One region of the Paenibacillus sp. Marseille-Q7038 genome, then DNA from elsewhere that is predicted to be linked to it. Evidence: a T-box and tRNA genes for the amino acid it is inferred to sense, from the RefSeq annotation. Region 1 holds a T-box; the other holds one or more tRNA genes.
The links. A T-box is a leader RNA that pairs with one kind of tRNA and senses whether it is charged. The one in region 1 lies ahead of metG (methionine--tRNA ligase), so its partner is inferred to be a tRNA-Met.

Region 1 (8,118 bases):
GAAAGGTCAGGGGCTCGCAACCTATCGTGAACTGATGATGCATTTATCTACGAAGACAAGACCTGATGGCGGTGCACTAGAGATTATGCTGCAAAAATGGATTGCTGCTCTTCAGCAGGAAGTCATGATGAGCAGTGGTCTGCGCCCAGATGATCCGGCAATGAACGAAGCAGTTGAAATGAAGATTTACGCGGTAACAAGTGACATGCAGAACCTCGTGCATGGGTTTGATTTTGCTAAAGTTCTTGCCGCTTATTGGTCTGGTTATAAACTTGCAGACGAGGACCGCAAAGCAGCCGCGCTGAGATGGCTTCGGGGTGAAGTGCCTACGAAGACGGAAGCACGCAAGGAGCTTGGTGTTGGCGTAATTATCGATGATGACAATTGGTATGACTATATGAAACTATGGTCTGAATTTGCTGCAAAAATAGGTTATAAAGGATTGCTTTTATTCATCGATGAAGGGGTTAATCTCTATAAGATAACAAATACGATATCCCGGCAAAGTAACTATGAGAAACTGCTAATGATGTTTAACGATACGATGCAAGGAAAAGCAGATCACTTGGGAATCTATATGGGCGGGACTCCGCAATTTGTGGAAGATGAACGAAGGGGTCTTTTTAGTTATGATGCCCTTCGCTCAAGACTGATTGATGGACGCTATGGCGGAGGTGCGCTCAAAACCTATACATCACCCATTTTGAAGTTGGACTTGTTATCTCATGAAGAGATTCTCATCTTACTGCAGAAACTGCGGGATATACACGCAATGCATTTTGGATATGAAGCACAGCTAAGCGATGAACAGTTGATTACTTTTATGCAAGCCGCGGTAGGACGACTAGGAGCAGAAGAAATGCTGACGACACGGGAAGTGGTCAGAGACTTTATGGATCTTCTTCATACTTTGCATCAGCATCCAGAAGCGACTTTTGAAGGTTTGCTTGGTGAGAAAGAAGCTTTATCTGGCCGCACCCAAAAAGGAAATCCGTCTATGAACAAGGACGATCTGGATGATTTATTCTCGGAGTTTGAACTATGAGCAGTGGGCCGTTTGGAAGACTGGCACCGTTCATTCAAGAATTTATTTACAAAAAGAAATGGGACACACTGCGTGAAGCGCAAGTGGAAGCATGCCGTGTCCTTTTTGATACAGATCACCACCTGCTTATCGCATCCGGAACAGCTTCGGGGAAGACGGAAGCTGCTTTTTTTCCTGCATTAACGGAGTTATATAATGATCCATCAGAATCGGTGGGAGTTCTATACATTGGTCCGCTTAAGGCACTCATTAACGATCAGTTTGAACGGGTTAGTGATCTGCTCAAAGAAGGACAAGTTGCTGTATGGCACTGGCATGGAGATGTCAGTCAAACAGAGAAAACGAAACTGATGCAAAAACCATCGGGCGTGCTCCAGATTACGCCTGAGTCATTAGAAGGACTGTTGATGAATCGTCCGAATGCTATTCCTGCACTGTTCCATGACCTCAGGTACATTATTATTGATGAAGTTCATGCATTTATGGGTGCAGATCGAGGAATGCAGGTGATATCACAGTTAACCCGTATTCAGCGAATGGCGGGTAGCAATCCAAGAAGAATCGGTTTATCTGCGACACTGAGTGATTACGATGCAGCAGCAGGATGGCTTGGAGCAGGTACCCCTCAGGCGGTTGAGGTGGTATCACCACAAGGAAGACGTAAACTGCGAATCTCGATAGATCATTTTTCATTCCCGGATGCGAGAGACGAGAAGCAGGCTGAACAATTAGAACTGGCTAAGAAAGCCTATTATGATTATATATATGATGTAACACATCTAAAAAAGGCGCTTGTATTTACGAACAGCCGGTCCGATGCAGAACTAACTACGCTTGAACTGAGACGAATTGCTGCAAAGAGACAACAGCGGGATGTGTTCCATGTTCACCATGGGAGTATCTCAGCGATGCTGCGGGAAGAGACAGAAACAGCGCTTCGTACAGGGCAAGGTCCAGCTGTCGCTGCAGCTACGTTAACGCTTGAGCTCGGCATTGACCTCGGCGAACTGGAACGCGTTATTCAGTTAGGTGCGCCGTATAGCTGTTCAAGCTTTGTCCAGCGGCTTGGACGATCCGGACGACGGGGAGATCAGGCATCTGAGATGTTGTTTCTGTGTCCGGAAGAAGAGGACGAACAAGCTGAACTTCCGGCCCGGATGCCGTGGACACTGCTTCGTGCGATCGCAGTAACGGAGTTATACGTAAGACACAAATGGGTCGAGCCTGTCTACATTCGTAAAAAACCAATCGGTGTACTCTATCACCAAACGATGAGTACACTTAAAAGCATGGGAGAGGCAGAGCCGGCAGAACTGGCTAGATCGGTGCTTACGCTTCCTTCGTTTCGACAGATTGAACCTGCTGAATATAAAACGTTTCTGCAATATCTGCTAGACATCGATCATATCCAGCGTACAGAGGAAGGGACACTCATCATTGGTCTAGGCGGAGAGAAAATTGTGAATAACTACCGATTCTATGCCGTGTTTAAAGATGATGAAGAGCATACGGTATATAACGGTTCAGAAGAGATTGGCTCGATTACCACCGTTCCCCCGCCAGGGTATTGCTTCTCGCTTGCAGGAAAGCTGTGGAAAGTAGAAGAAGTAGATACGAAGCATAAGGCGTTATATGTAAAGTCAGCTAAAGGCAAGGTGGATACGCTTTGGCTCGGTGCCGGTGGGGATATTCATACACTTGTGATACAGAAAATGCGTGAGGTTCTTGCATCCAGTGATATATATCCTTACCTTACGCCGAGCGCAGCGAATCGACTTGAGCGTGCGAGAAGACTCGCGAGAGAAAGTGGACTTCTGAAAAGTGTCGTCATTCCTGCAGGAGGAGACTCGTTCTTTATTTTACCGTGGGCGGGCAGTAAGCAGTTTCGTACGCTAGAACGGATGCTGAAGCATAACCTGGCTGGACGGCTTGAACTTCGTTCTCTCGTTCCGATGGAACCCTATTATATGGTCGTTGCCGGGAACACAAATGAATCTGCGATCTGGAATGCAATTCTTTCGGAACTTGAGAACAACAAGGACGCAAGTACACTCCTTGATGAAGATGAAGCCCCTTATCTCAGTAAATATGATGAGTTTGTTTCTCCGCAGCTTGTACGTAGGGCATTTCATGTGGATGGTCTTGATTTAGAAGGACTCGCTAACGTGTTAATAGATAAAGGAGTAGGTCATGCACTTGAGTAAATCAGTCTGATCATGACAAACGTAATTTTTTGGTTGCATCTATCTATAAAATGGTTATAATAGTAAAAACAGTAAAAAAGCAATGATGAGAAAGAGTAGGGAAGACAATCTTCTTTGAACAGAGAGCTCCGGTAGCTGAAAAGGAGTAAAGAAGCGTCCAACGAATATGGTCTCTGAGCTGTGCACCGAACTTTTCCATTCAGGAAGATGGTAGGCTGCACCGGGTGCGCCCGTTATCGTGCCAGGGTATAATCAACTTATGATGATGAATCGTAAGATGACGTACTTATGGAGACCGTTTTTTCGTGAGGAAGCGGTGAATTAAGGTGGAAACACGTGAGCAAAGCTCTCGTCCTTTTGGGGACGGGGGCTTTTTTTGTTTTCATCGTTATTTGAGAGTAGATCACATTAGATTATAGGAGGAATGAAAGATGAATGTATTTATTGGAGGGGCATGGCCCTACGCGAATGGATCCCTGCATTTGGGAAGAGTATCAGGGTTACTTTCAGGAGATGTAATTGCACGCTACTATAGGTTAACGGGAGACAAAGTACTCTATGTATCCGGAAGTGATTGTCATGGAACACCGATCTCATTACAAGCAAAAAAAGAGGGAATATCCGCCAGATCGATTGCAGATCGCTATCATGAACAATTTATAGACTGCTTTTCAAAGCTTGGTTTCTCTTACGATCTCTACACAAGGACAGACGATCCGTTTCATGCAGAAGTAGTGCAGTCTATGTTTCTAGATCTATTAGCGAAGCGAGTGCTTTATAAGAAAACAATAGAACAGGTGTATTGTGCTTCATGTGAACGATTTTTGCCTGATCGTTATGTAGAAGGTAACTGTCCGCATTGCGGGCATATTGCTAGGGGAGATCAATGTGATACCTGTTCATCTATTCTAGATCCGCTCCAGCTTCATCACCGAATATGCAAGTTATGTAACGAAGTACCGACGACAGGTACAACAGAGCACTATTTTCTAGATTTATCAGCTTTTCAGAATCAACTGGCAACCTATGTTGATCATGCAAGCGGATGGAGAGAGAATGCGATACGACTATCTGCTCGTTATCTGAAGGAAGGTCTACAGGACCGGGCGGTTACACGTGATTTGGATATTGGTATTGACGTTCCGATCGAGGGCAGTGCTGGTAAGAAGATTTATGTATGGATTGAGGCGATCATGGGTTATTTATCAGCTAGTAAACAATGGGCTAAGGAACAAGGTGCTCCAGATCTATGGAAGGATTTTTGGAGTGATAATGAAGTGATATCTTATTATGTCCACGGAAAAGATAACATTCCGTTTCATACCCTTTTATGGCCAGCTCTACTTTTGGGCGCAGGAGACTTACATTTGCCAGATCATATCTTATCCAGTGAGTATTTAACGTTAGAAGGAAAGAAGTTTTCAACGAGTAATAATTGGGCAGTGTGGGTTCCCTATCTACTAGAACATTATGATCCAGATACTGTGCGGTATTTTCTCATTGCAAACGGTCCGGTGAATCGGGATACCGACTTTTCGTGGAGAGAGTTATTTATAGTCATAATGGTGAACTCCTTGGAGCGTTTGGCAATTTTGTGCACCGCAATCTTGTTTTCATAGATAAAGTGTACAATCATACAATTCCAGACGGGAGGATGGATGACAGTATTCAACAAACAATAAAAGAGCTGTATATTTTCAGTGGGGAACTTATAAAACAAGGAAAATTAAAGGAAGCACTCGAGTCCATTTTTAGCTTTATTCGATCTTGTAATAAATACGTAGATGAACAAAAACCATGGATTCAGGTGAAAGAAGATCGACTTACTTGTGAAGCCACCCTCTATACATGTTCACAGGTAATCTTGAATTTATCGCTCCTGCTAGATCCCTTCTTGCCTTTCGCTTGCAGAAAGATTAGACATATTCTTAACCTGGACAAATTAGACTATAACTGGAATTACAATGAGATATCTGCAGGTCATGAACTAAGGAAAATCGAGTTGCTTTTTCAGCGGATCGATGTGAAGCAAATTGAAGTAGAAGTCGAAAAATTAAAACAGCAAAACATTCGAAACTAAAAAAGACTTAGAAAGAGAAATTTAGGGAATATTTATTACTACACTTTAAGAACGAGTAAAGGGGTAACTAACTTGAATTTCCTTGAATTAATTACGGCAGCTATGCCGATTCTTTCGGTGTTGGTTTTTCTTGTGATCTTGCGAATGCCTGCAACCGTTGCTATGCCGCTCAGCTTTGTCGTCACTGCTGTTCTAGCTTATTTTGTATGGGATATGCCTCTGATTAACCTTACCGCCTCTACACTTGAGGGTGTATTTGTTACTCTTACCGTGTTATTCATTATATTCGGGGCGATCTTGCTTCTGAATACGTTGACCCATGGGGGCGCACTTGCTGTGATCAGGGAAGGATTTATGAATATTTCTGCTGACATGCGTGTGCAAGTTATTATTGTTGCTTGGTGTTTTGGCGGATTTATTGAAGGAGCGGCGGGTTTTGGTACGCCTGCTGCTATTGCTGCACCTTTGCTGTTAGCACTAGGATTTCCTCCTATAGCAGCTGTGGTTGTGGCACTAATCGCAGACAGTACGCCGGTAGCTTTTGGAGCCGTAGGAACAACCTTTAATGTGGGAATAAGACAGGGTCTTGATGAAACATCACCTGTATTTATGAACTATTTGACAGAGCAAGGTATAGATATCAGTGGGTTCTTACAAGCCATTGCGATGCGGCTAACTCAGATCGATATCTTCATCGGTACCTTTATTCCTCTAATCTTAGTTCTCATGATTACAAGAGTATTCGGTAAAAACAAGTCCTTTAAAGAAGGATTTCAAATGGCTCCATTTGCGATCTTTGCAGGACTAACTTATACCATTCCCGCAGCCCTTGTTGCTACTTTTGTAGGTTATGAGTTCCCTGCTCTGCTGGGAGCATTAGTCAGCCTAATCATTGTTGTTCTTGCTGCCCAAAAAGGATTTCTACTGCCTAAAGGAGAACCTTGGTGCAAATTCGGTCCTTCTGAGTATGTCAAGAAAGAGATAAAAGCAGAAGAGGAACAGGAAGCATCGGGACATACGTTAACGCTGGCAAAGGCATGGGTTCCCTATATTCTTATTGCCGTATTGCTCGTTTTGACTCGAGTCATTAAACCATTACAGCAGTGGTTGCAGGGGATAAGCATCTCATGGAGCGATATCCTCGGAACAGGGATTAGTCAGAATTGGCAAATTCTATACTCTCCTGGATTCATCTTCTTGCTAGTTGTCGCCATTACCGTGGTTCTTCATGAGATTCCAAGAAATAAAATGAAACTGGCTTTCTCTGAAGCAGCAGGCTCCATGGTAGGAACCGCGATTGCACTAGCATTCTCTACAGCCATGGTACGGGTCTTCCTGAACTCTGGAATAGAGGGTGCGGCATTACAAAGTATGCCAACGGAACTCGCACAGCTTGCATCTGATGTGTTCGGAGGAGCGTGGCCAATAGCTGCCCCATTCATAGGAACACTAGGTGCGTTTGTGTCAGGAAGTGCAACATTCAGCAATATGATGTTTAGTTCATTGCAATTTGATGTAGCTACCGTGAATGGGTTTGCCCCAGATCTGATCATTGCACTACAGGCGATCGGAGCCGCTGCGGGAAATATGATCTGCGTTAGTAATGTAGTCGCTGTATCGGCGGTCGTTGGGGTACTTGGTAAAGAAGGCCAGATCATCAGACTAGCTTTAGTACCAAACTTGTTTTACGTTATCTTGTCGGGGATGATTGCTATGTTGATTGCTGTGGCATTCATTTAATTGAAAAAGCAGATCGTTCACCAAATATAAAAAAATAGAAAGAAGCGGCTGAGCATATTCATCTGCTTCTTTCTATTTTTCATGAGTGTTTTACATAATAGTTCGATTCAAAACACAACTCATTTCTGCCAAAGTGCTTAGAACAAGCAACCAATTTTCGTAAAGTAAAGACCAATCTCTTATTCATACATATAATAAAATATCTTATTTGTAGAGGGAGGGAGGAGAATACAATGGCCCAGGGCATAGAAAGTATAGGTCTATGGATTGCGGCCTTGGGAACCACACTGATCGCCTCCGTCTCAAATGAAGGAGAAACCTCCAGATTATACGTAATTGGTACTTGTTCTGCTGCTATTGGAGCTATATTATCAGCTTTGGCAGCAACGAAGACAGTGAAGATCAGAAAGGTAGTCAGAGAAAAACTTGAAAAACGAGGAACGTTTCTAAGAGCGATTGGATTTGCATTAGTGGCCGAAGCTAAAGGCATGTCTAGCAGTATCCGTATTGCCGCTTCTTTTAGAGCCATTGGTAATGCAGCGGCGTTATTAGGTCTGGAGCTGCCTAGCAGCAATAGAAAAAGAGAAAAACTTATAGAGGAAGGCAACATACTAGCTGTACTCGGGGGAAGTTATGAAATTGTGGAGAGTGAAAAACCAACGACTAGAGTGGAACGGATTCGATACTATGGGAATATTTTAGAGACAGTGGGAGATGCCCTCAGTCTGAATATAGAATAAAAGAAACAGGCTTTCTCTCTAATAGACAAAACGTCTTAAAGGGAAAGCCTGTTTCTTATTTAATCTTAATTGGTATCCTTACTATCTACTTGTGTATTTTCTTGCTCTTTAGCAAGTCCAGCGACGATCTGGTCGGTTGGCTGGGTCAGCAATTTATACATAAGAGCCGCTGCTTCTTGACGGATAAGTGGTTTGGTAGATTGGTAATTGGCAGAACCATTCCCTTGTAATTTAACCTCAGGACCATAGAGTCCTAGTCCGACCATCATTTGTACAGCAGGAACGGCCCAAGTATCTGTATTTCCGGAT
Region 2 (8,118 bases), 740 kb from region 1:
ATTATGGCAGTATTCCGAAACATTATTGCCACAGAAGAAGTCAGTGTCTGTATGACGACACATGATCCTACGATTTTGGAGGTTGCAGACCATGTTTACGAGATGGTGGACGGAAAATTTATTACATAATAACCACCTGCCTAGGGCGGGTAAACGATGGACCAAGTTTTTTTTAATCGGAACACTAAGCCTGTCTTTGGCCGGTTGCTCCTTACTTCCAGCTGAGCCGGAAGAGGAAGTGCTTCCGCCGATTACACCGCCGACGATCTCCAAGAAACCTGAATATGAAGTGAGAACCGAAACCATTGAGACGAAAGTGTCGGGTTCTGGAAAACTCATGAGTCAGCGGGAGGAGAAGGCGTATTTTACACTCGATGGCATGCATGTGAAGGAACTATATGTGAAGCCCGGGGATAAGGTAAAGGCAGGACAGCAAATTGCGGTTTTGGATGTAGAGGAACTAACTAAACAAATTCGTCAAAAGAAACTGCAAATTCGCAAATCCGAAGTGCAGATGAAAGAGACCCTTCGTAAAAAAGAGGAAATGGATCCTGTGGAGTACGAAGAAGCGGTCATTACTTTTGAAGAACAGAGACAGGAACTTTCGGACCTTGAGGAACAAGTCGGTAAGTCTACACTTGGATCACCTTTTAGCGGTACAGTACTTAGCGTTGAAGTTGAAAAGGGAACAGCCGTAAAAGCATATGATCCGATTGCTACCATTGCGGATACAACTAATCTGGTCGTTGCAGCTACCTTTGCGAAGCAAGATCTGGAGGTTATTGCTGCAGGTATGAAGGCTGAGGTGGATATTAACGGAGCTGGTGTGCATCAGGGTACGATTAAAGTGATGCCGGTGAATCTGGGATCTGATTCAAATGGAGGAAATAATGGAGGAGAGGGTACACCTCCTGCGCAAGAGTCGCTAGATACATACGTTATTGTTGAGATGAATAAATGGCCTAAGGGACTAAACAGAGGGACACCACTAACGGTGAGTGTCGTAACGAAGCGCAAAGAGGATGCCGTACTGATTCCGATTTCTGCTCTTCGCTCTATTGGTTCAAGAACGTATGTCCAAGTGGTAGAAGCGGATGGGAGTAAACGAGAAGTGGATGTAGAAGCAGGTCAGCAGACATCCACCGATGTGGAAATTCTCAAAGGGCTTACACCAGGGCAGAAGGTGGTTGGAAGGTAATGAAAGGTATCCCCCTGTTACGACTATTGTCTCGCAAAATGTGGAATACACGCTGGCTGACATTAAGTACCTTGATTGGTCTTATTGTCGCCGTTGGCTTCACGGTGAGCATTCCTATGTATGCCGATGGCGCACTGAAGCGGGTTGTTGCTGAGTCGCTTGAGGATGAAAGCAGCGGTATGCCAGCTGGTTCATTGCTTATGAGCTATCAAGCTCCCGGCGGGAGTAAAACGGATCTAAGGTCTCTTGAGGATGTAGATCGATTCATTCAGCAGGATATTCCTGCAAAGATCGGATTTGATTACAATACGTATGTTAATATCAGATCCATTCGAAGTACCGAAGTCAGCCCCGAAGATCCTGAAAAAGTAGATGCCAGCCGGATTCGTACCATGACATTGGGGTCAATGAATGATCTCAAAAATCATGTCACGATGAATCAAGGCGTACTTCCCGGAAATCAGGCACAGGGTGACCTAATTGAAGCCGTCATGCTGGAGGAAGGAATGTACCGAAATGATCTGCATGTGGGGGATATCATGGAGTATCCCGTATACAGCGGATTAGATCTTACTCTTCGAGTCAAAATTGTCGGTGCATTTACACCGGATGATACAGCTGATCCATACTGGGTTCAGGGTTTTGAAGGAATGATGAATGGATTTTATGTAGATCCTGGCTTATTTGATACGTATCTCCTTGCAGATCAAAGCGTACCTATACAAACATCAAAGTGGTATTACGTTTTTGATCTTAGTCAGATTAAAACGAGTCAGCTTCCTTCCTTAAGCAGTACACTCGAGCGTCTTGATATCGAACTTTATCAGAAGCTAAAAGACACAAAGGTGGATATTTCTTTTGGAGATTTACTTGCTAATTTTCGAAAACAAAGCTTACAGCTCCAAACGATGCTGTTTACACTAGCGGTGCCGATGATTGCGATGGTGTTTTATTTTATTGTGATGAATGCTAGACAATCTCTACAAAAGCAGGAAAGTGATATCGCCGTTCTTCGCAGCCGCGGGGCTTCTGCTAGACAGATCGTCATTCTATATTTACTAGAGGGCATTGTCCTAGGAGCAATAGCAATGGTTGCAGGACCTTTTCTCGGCTGGTTTATGGCGAAAAGCATTGGCTCAGCAAGTGGGTTTCTGTCCTTTGTAGATCGTAAATCGATTCCAATCGGAATCACACAAGATGCAATTCTACTCGGTGTCGTTGCGGTACTTGCTTCGATTATCGCTTCTGTTATTCCCGCAATGGGGTATGCCAGATCGACGATTGTTGATGCCAAACGCAGGCAAGCAAGAAGTGATAGAAAACCTTTTTGGCAGCGTTGGTATATGGATATTTTATTGTTAGGTCTTGCTGGTTACGGTTACTACCTGTTCTATGAAAGACAGATGCTGACATTTCAAACCGGGATGACCACAGATCAGCTTCAAGTACAGCCATTTTTATTCTTTGTTCCTGCACTATTCATTTTTGCAGCAGGATTATTCTTCTTACGTATCTTCCCATGGATTCTCAGGTTCCTTAGCTGGATGGGGCGTAAAATTTTTCCGGTACCTATCTACCTTACGCTAACACAGCTTTCTCGCTCCTCTTCTTCTTATTACCCGCTCATGATCTTGCTCGTACTTACTTTGGGTCTTGGTGTATATAATGCATCTGCCGCGAGGACAATTGATCTGAATTCTACCGAACGCACTTTGTACCGTTATGGAACGGATGTGGTGATGCAGACGGTATGGGAAGGAACCGCAGAGATGTTACCGAGCACGGGCGGAAATGCAGGTAATGGAGGAGGATCTGGATCACCAGGTACAGGTGGAGGAGGTAACCCAGGTGCTGGAGGCGGTGAGAACCCTGGCGGTGGAGCTGGAGGCGGCGGTTCGGGTTCACTTGCTCCAAGTAAAATAATATATTCCGAACCTCCTTTCGAAGTATTTCGCCAGCTCCCTGGTGTGGAACATGCTGCGCGAGTACTGCAGACCAAGGGGAATGTAGTCATATCAGGTAAATCGGCAGGCCAAGGTATGGTAGTGGGCATTGATAACGTTGATTTTGCAGAGGTTGCTTGGTTCCGTAATGATTTGTTTCCCGCGCATCCGAATAAATATCTAGACCTGCTGGGTCATTATGAGGGAGCAGTCATCATTCCGTCCGGGTTTGCAGAGAAGTATCAGCTGGAAAGTGGAGATGTACTATCTATTGCTTTGCAGGAACAGATGATGGATTTTGTTGTGTTTGGCATACTGCCATACTGGCCTGCTCAGTATCCGGATGAGACGCCCTTTTTTATAACTAATCTGGATTATATTTACGATCAAGTTCCTATGATTCCATACGAAGTATGGCTCAAAATGGAACCTGACGCGCTGGTTGCACCGCTCATTGAGCGACTTGGGCGAGATGGCATCGAGCTGTCTTCTGTAAAAGATGTACGGACTGAACTCGTCGCTGAAGGCAAACATCCTTCAAGAGGAGGTGTGTTTGGTATCCTCAGTCTCGGCTTCCTGGTATCCATCTTGATCTCACTTATTGGATATGTGCTGTATTGGTTCTTTAACTTATCTGGCCGTGTTGTTCAGTTTGGGGTACTTCGGGCAATGGGTCTGCCTCGGGCACAGCTCAGCGGGATGTTGTTACTAGAACAGATTTTTACCGCAGGATTATCGATTGTACTCGGAATTGGGATCGGTGAACTCGCAAGCAGATTATTTTTACCCTTCCTCCAAACGACAGATAATGTGAAGCAGCAAGTACCTCCGTTTCGGATTGTATTTGAACAAAGTGATACCCTTCAGTTGTATGCGGTGACGCTTGTCATGCTGCTAATTGGTGCAGGAATGCTGCTATGGCAAATCCGGAGACTGAAGGTGCATCAAGCCGTCAAAATGGGAGAGGAGCGGTAAGATGATCCACTGTGAAGGTCTGGTCAAAATTTATAAATCAAGTGAAGTGGAAGTCGTTGCCCTGCAAGGACTCAACCTCACGGTTGAGGACGGAGAAATGATGGCGATCATTGGGAACAGCGGAAGTGGGAAATCTACGCTTTTAAATATTTTAGGCGGGCTAGATCGCCCTTCTGCAGGAACTGCTGTCGTTGGTGATTGGGATCTGCTTAAGATGACAGAACCTCAGCTCGTCGAATATAAACGTCATACGGTCGGATTTATATGGCAGAACAACGGTCGCAACTTACTTCCTTATATGACGGCGCTTGAGAATGTGGAGACACCGATGATGCTTGGCGGTAAATATGATCGTGGATATGCTAAACAGCTGCTAGAGTGGGTAGGTCTTAAAGATCGTATGCATTCAAGACTTTATCAACTATCTGGCGGGGAACAGCAGAGGGTGGCGATCGCGATCTCCTTATCTAATAAGCCAAAGCTGCTGCTTGCGGATGAACCTACCGGTTCGGTAGACAGCGAGACTAGTGACCGTATTATGGATATATTCCGTAAAATGAACCGGGAACTAGGGATTAGTATTGTCATTGTTACACATGATCTAGAGCTTGCGAATAAAGTGGACCGGATTGTTGCTATTCGAGATGGACTGACGAGTACCGAGTTTGTGAAACGAAATGATAGTCTCGATACGGAGCGCGTTCCAGGCAGTAAAGAGGTGCATGAGGCGTTTGTTATCATTGATCGTGCTGGAAGGCTTCAGGTACCAAGAGAGTACTTAGAAGCACTATCCATCAGTGAGCGGGCTACGCTCGAATTTGATGGGGAGCGCATCGTCATTACGCAACCGAAGTAACCATAGAGAGGGAGATTTTCTAATGAAAAAGAGGTCTTTGTTAGCTCGTCCTGTTGTGACATTGCTTACTTGTATGACACTGGTTGCACCGGCGATTGCGGGCTGTACAGCATCCGAACCATCACAGGAGCAGGAGCGAGTATTACGAGTAGGGACGCTATATGGAAGTAGTGATGATTCCTATTTCCGTCAGCAGTATACGGATGTGTTTGAAGTGCTAAACGACAATATAACGATTGAGATTGTACCAGCCATTGATCAGAGCGAGTATCAGTACTATGATTACACCCAAAAGGAACAACCGGAACAGCCGGATCAACTTGAATCAGTGAAGAAGATGTTGACCGGGGATAATCCAGTAGACGTTATTATAGGCGATGTAAGTACAATGAGGTCTTTGATCCAAGAAAATATGTTGAAGCAGCTAGATCCTCTCATTGCCGAAGATAAATTTGATACAAGTGATATTGTACCAACCGTACTGGACGGAATTAAAGATATAGGTGATAACAGTATTTATGCGTTAACTCCGACATTCTCTTCTTCTGCTTTATTTTATAACAAGGCAATCTTTCAAAAAGCAGGCGTAGAACCGCCGGTTGATGGATCCACGTGGGATGACATTTTTGACAAAGCGCGCCGTGTTACGAGTGGAGAGGGGAAAGACCAAATTTTTGGCGTATCCTTAAATCAATGGGCAAGTGACGCTTTCTATGATGCGCAGACCTATGCAGCCCCTCTTCAATTGCGTACTTATGATGAAAAGGCGGAAAAAATGACAGTGGATAATGATTCATGGGAAAAGGTGTGGACCACTATTTCCAAGCTTGCTCGTGACAAAGTTCTTGCAGGGCAAGAGGCAATGAATAATAGTTCGTCATCACCTGAGGAATTTAATCCATTCCAAGGTAACTTGTTTATGGAAGGCCGTGCGGCGATGGTGATAGCTGATTATGGTTATGTTACCCGTTTAATTAGTGACAATAAGTATGCAGAGAAGAACGAGAAGTTTGACCCTATTGAATGGGATGTCGTGACTCCGCCCGTTCATCAAGAGAAACCTGGCGTTGGCGGCAATATCTATCTCAGCAATTTAATGGCCATTAACAGCAGTGCTCAGAATCCAGATGATGCATGGGAATTCATTAAATTCTTAAACGGTGAAGAATGGGCAAAGATAAGAGCCAGAAGCAGTTACGAACTTGTGTCTCGTAAGAGTTACATTAAGCCAAAAGAAGGGTTGGATTATAACATCGGGGCTTTCTATGCACTAAAACCAATTCCACCGGTTAATTTAAATCAGAATCAGCTGTATCAAAAAATGCCAAATCTATGGCAAGTCGATCAAGTAGGACAGAAATATTTCAAACAAGTACTGGATAACAAAAAGACACCAAAAGAAGCATTGGCAGAATGGCAAAAAGAAGGGAACGAAATGTTGCTTAAACTGCAAAAAGATCCAAAAGCATCTTTTGAAGATAAATTGCAGTAGGGGGCATCTAGGAGAGAGTACGTATTATGAAATGGGTCCGAAAGTTGCTGATTTGGCTATTATGGACTGCACTGATCGTATTATTCCTTTATTATCTCGTTTCATTGATGGTGATCGTATTGTTAGCAATTGCAGAATTTAAAGGACCTTCATAGACGGGCAGAAGCATATTATTGGTGGGTATGTATAAATGCTTGATCCGTAACTCTGAGTAGCAGCGATTTAGCTTCTGCTCAGAGTTTTTTATGGAGAGAAAGGGTTACTTTATACAAAAGAGGGGTATCCTGCTAAAGTAGCTTTAAAATAGAGTAGAGTTAAAGGAAGATGACTCGGTTGAACTGGATCTATTATGCTAGACTATATGTCTCAAAGTTCCAGGCAGGATGCCTGGCTAAACGGATGGAGCAAGACGGATGGATTTACGGTCATGACGATCCTAAACAGGTTGAAGTTTATCAATCTCGTAAAGGCAGATATGGAGTTCGATTTATTCCGTAAAAAGGCCTTGACATTTCTATTGCACATCGTGTATATTATTAGAAGTCGCTGTTTTGATTAATTAATGACGCGGGGTGGAGCAGCTCGGTAGCTCGTCGGGCTCATAACCCGAAGGTCGCAGGTTCAAATCCTGCCCCCGCAATTGAAGTACCTACAGCGCTTCATCAACAATTACTCGATGTGTAATTGAAATGATCAGGGCCCTTAGCTCAGTTGGTTAGAGCGGTCGGCTCATAACCGATTGGTCGGGGGTTCGAGTCCCTCAGGGCCCATTATGAAGGAAAAACCCTCTTGCAGACATGCAAGAGGGTTTTTCCTTTTTTTATTTCAATACGGTGCAAATGATTTTAATTAAACATGTCTTAAGTAGCAGGAATTTAGTCCTATATATCGAATATATATCTAGATTTAAGAAAGATGGAGGATTTCAAAATGGCCAGGCGTAAAAGCAAAGCAAAACAACGGGAGGAACTTATCCAATCGACCTTTCTTTTTGTATTATTAGTAACCGGGTTTGGTACGTTAGCGCTGACAAAATCAGTTAATTTATCTATCATGGTATGCCTAATTTCTGTAGGAGTTGTTATTGCTGTTTTAATTAGTAACAAGAATCAAAGAACCAAACGGCTCAAACACTCAGGAATAGAGGATATTGATCAGTTGGATGGGATTCAATTTGAGAAATATCTAAGTCATTTGTTTACCGCACATGGTTACAAGACTCAAGTTACGAAAGCAGCCGGAGATTATGGGGCTGATCTGATCTTGGAGAAGGCAGGAAGTAAAATTGTTGTACAAGCCAAGCGTTACAGTAATATCAAAGCGGTACAAGAAGCTCAGGCTGCTATTGCTCATTACGGGGCTACAGAGGCTTGGGTAGTAACGAGCAGTGATTATACCGAGGCTGCACGTAACCTTGCAAGTTCGAATCGAGTAAAATTCATTAACCGAGATACTTTAATAGAGATGATCCTAGTAATGAAGAACAAGGGTAAGCCGATACCCGAGCCTAGTGAAGTGATTATTGATGCTCAAACAAAACAATTCACGTGCCCCAAGTGTGGGAATCTCCTAGTACTACGAAGCAGTTCAAGAGGTCCTTTTTATGGGTGTAGCAGTTTTCCGAAATGTCGATACATAAAGAAGAATGAAGCAG

Region 2: it encodes a tRNA-Met, which carries the amino acid that the T-box ahead of metG (methionine--tRNA ligase) is inferred to sense. The anticodon was not compared.

The regions. Positions count from the first base shown of each region.
Region 1 is NZ_CBCOOM010000001.1:1,963,740-1,971,857, reverse strand. Features, by position in the region: gene ACWPWY_RS09325 (ATP-binding protein) at 1-1,045, shown strand, start outside; gene ACWPWY_RS09320 (DEAD/DEAH box helicase) at 1,042-3,249, shown strand; T-box leader at 3,323-3,609, shown strand; partial or broken gene metG (methionine--tRNA ligase) at 3,681-5,329, shown strand; gene ACWPWY_RS09310 (L-lactate permease) at 5,402-7,069, shown strand; gene ACWPWY_RS09305 (DUF6944 family repetitive protein) at 7,303-7,809, shown strand; gene ACWPWY_RS09300 (serine hydrolase) at 7,875-8,118, opposite strand, start outside.
Region 2 is NZ_CBCOOM010000001.1:2,703,905-2,712,022, reverse strand. Features, by position in the region: gene ACWPWY_RS12940 (ABC transporter ATP-binding protein) at 1-129, shown strand, start outside; gene ACWPWY_RS12935 (efflux RND transporter periplasmic adaptor subunit) at 92-1,198, shown strand; gene ACWPWY_RS12930 (ABC transporter permease) at 1,198-4,116, shown strand; gene ACWPWY_RS12925 (ABC transporter ATP-binding protein) at 4,118-4,972, shown strand; gene ACWPWY_RS12920 (ABC transporter substrate-binding protein) at 4,995-6,464, shown strand; gene ACWPWY_RS12915 (hypothetical protein) at 6,491-6,619, shown strand; gene ACWPWY_RS12910 (hypothetical protein) at 6,798-6,962, shown strand; tRNA gene ACWPWY_RS12905 (tRNA-Met) at 7,031-7,104, shown strand; tRNA gene ACWPWY_RS12900 (tRNA-Ile) at 7,161-7,234, shown strand; gene ACWPWY_RS12895 (restriction endonuclease) at 7,395-8,118, shown strand, end outside.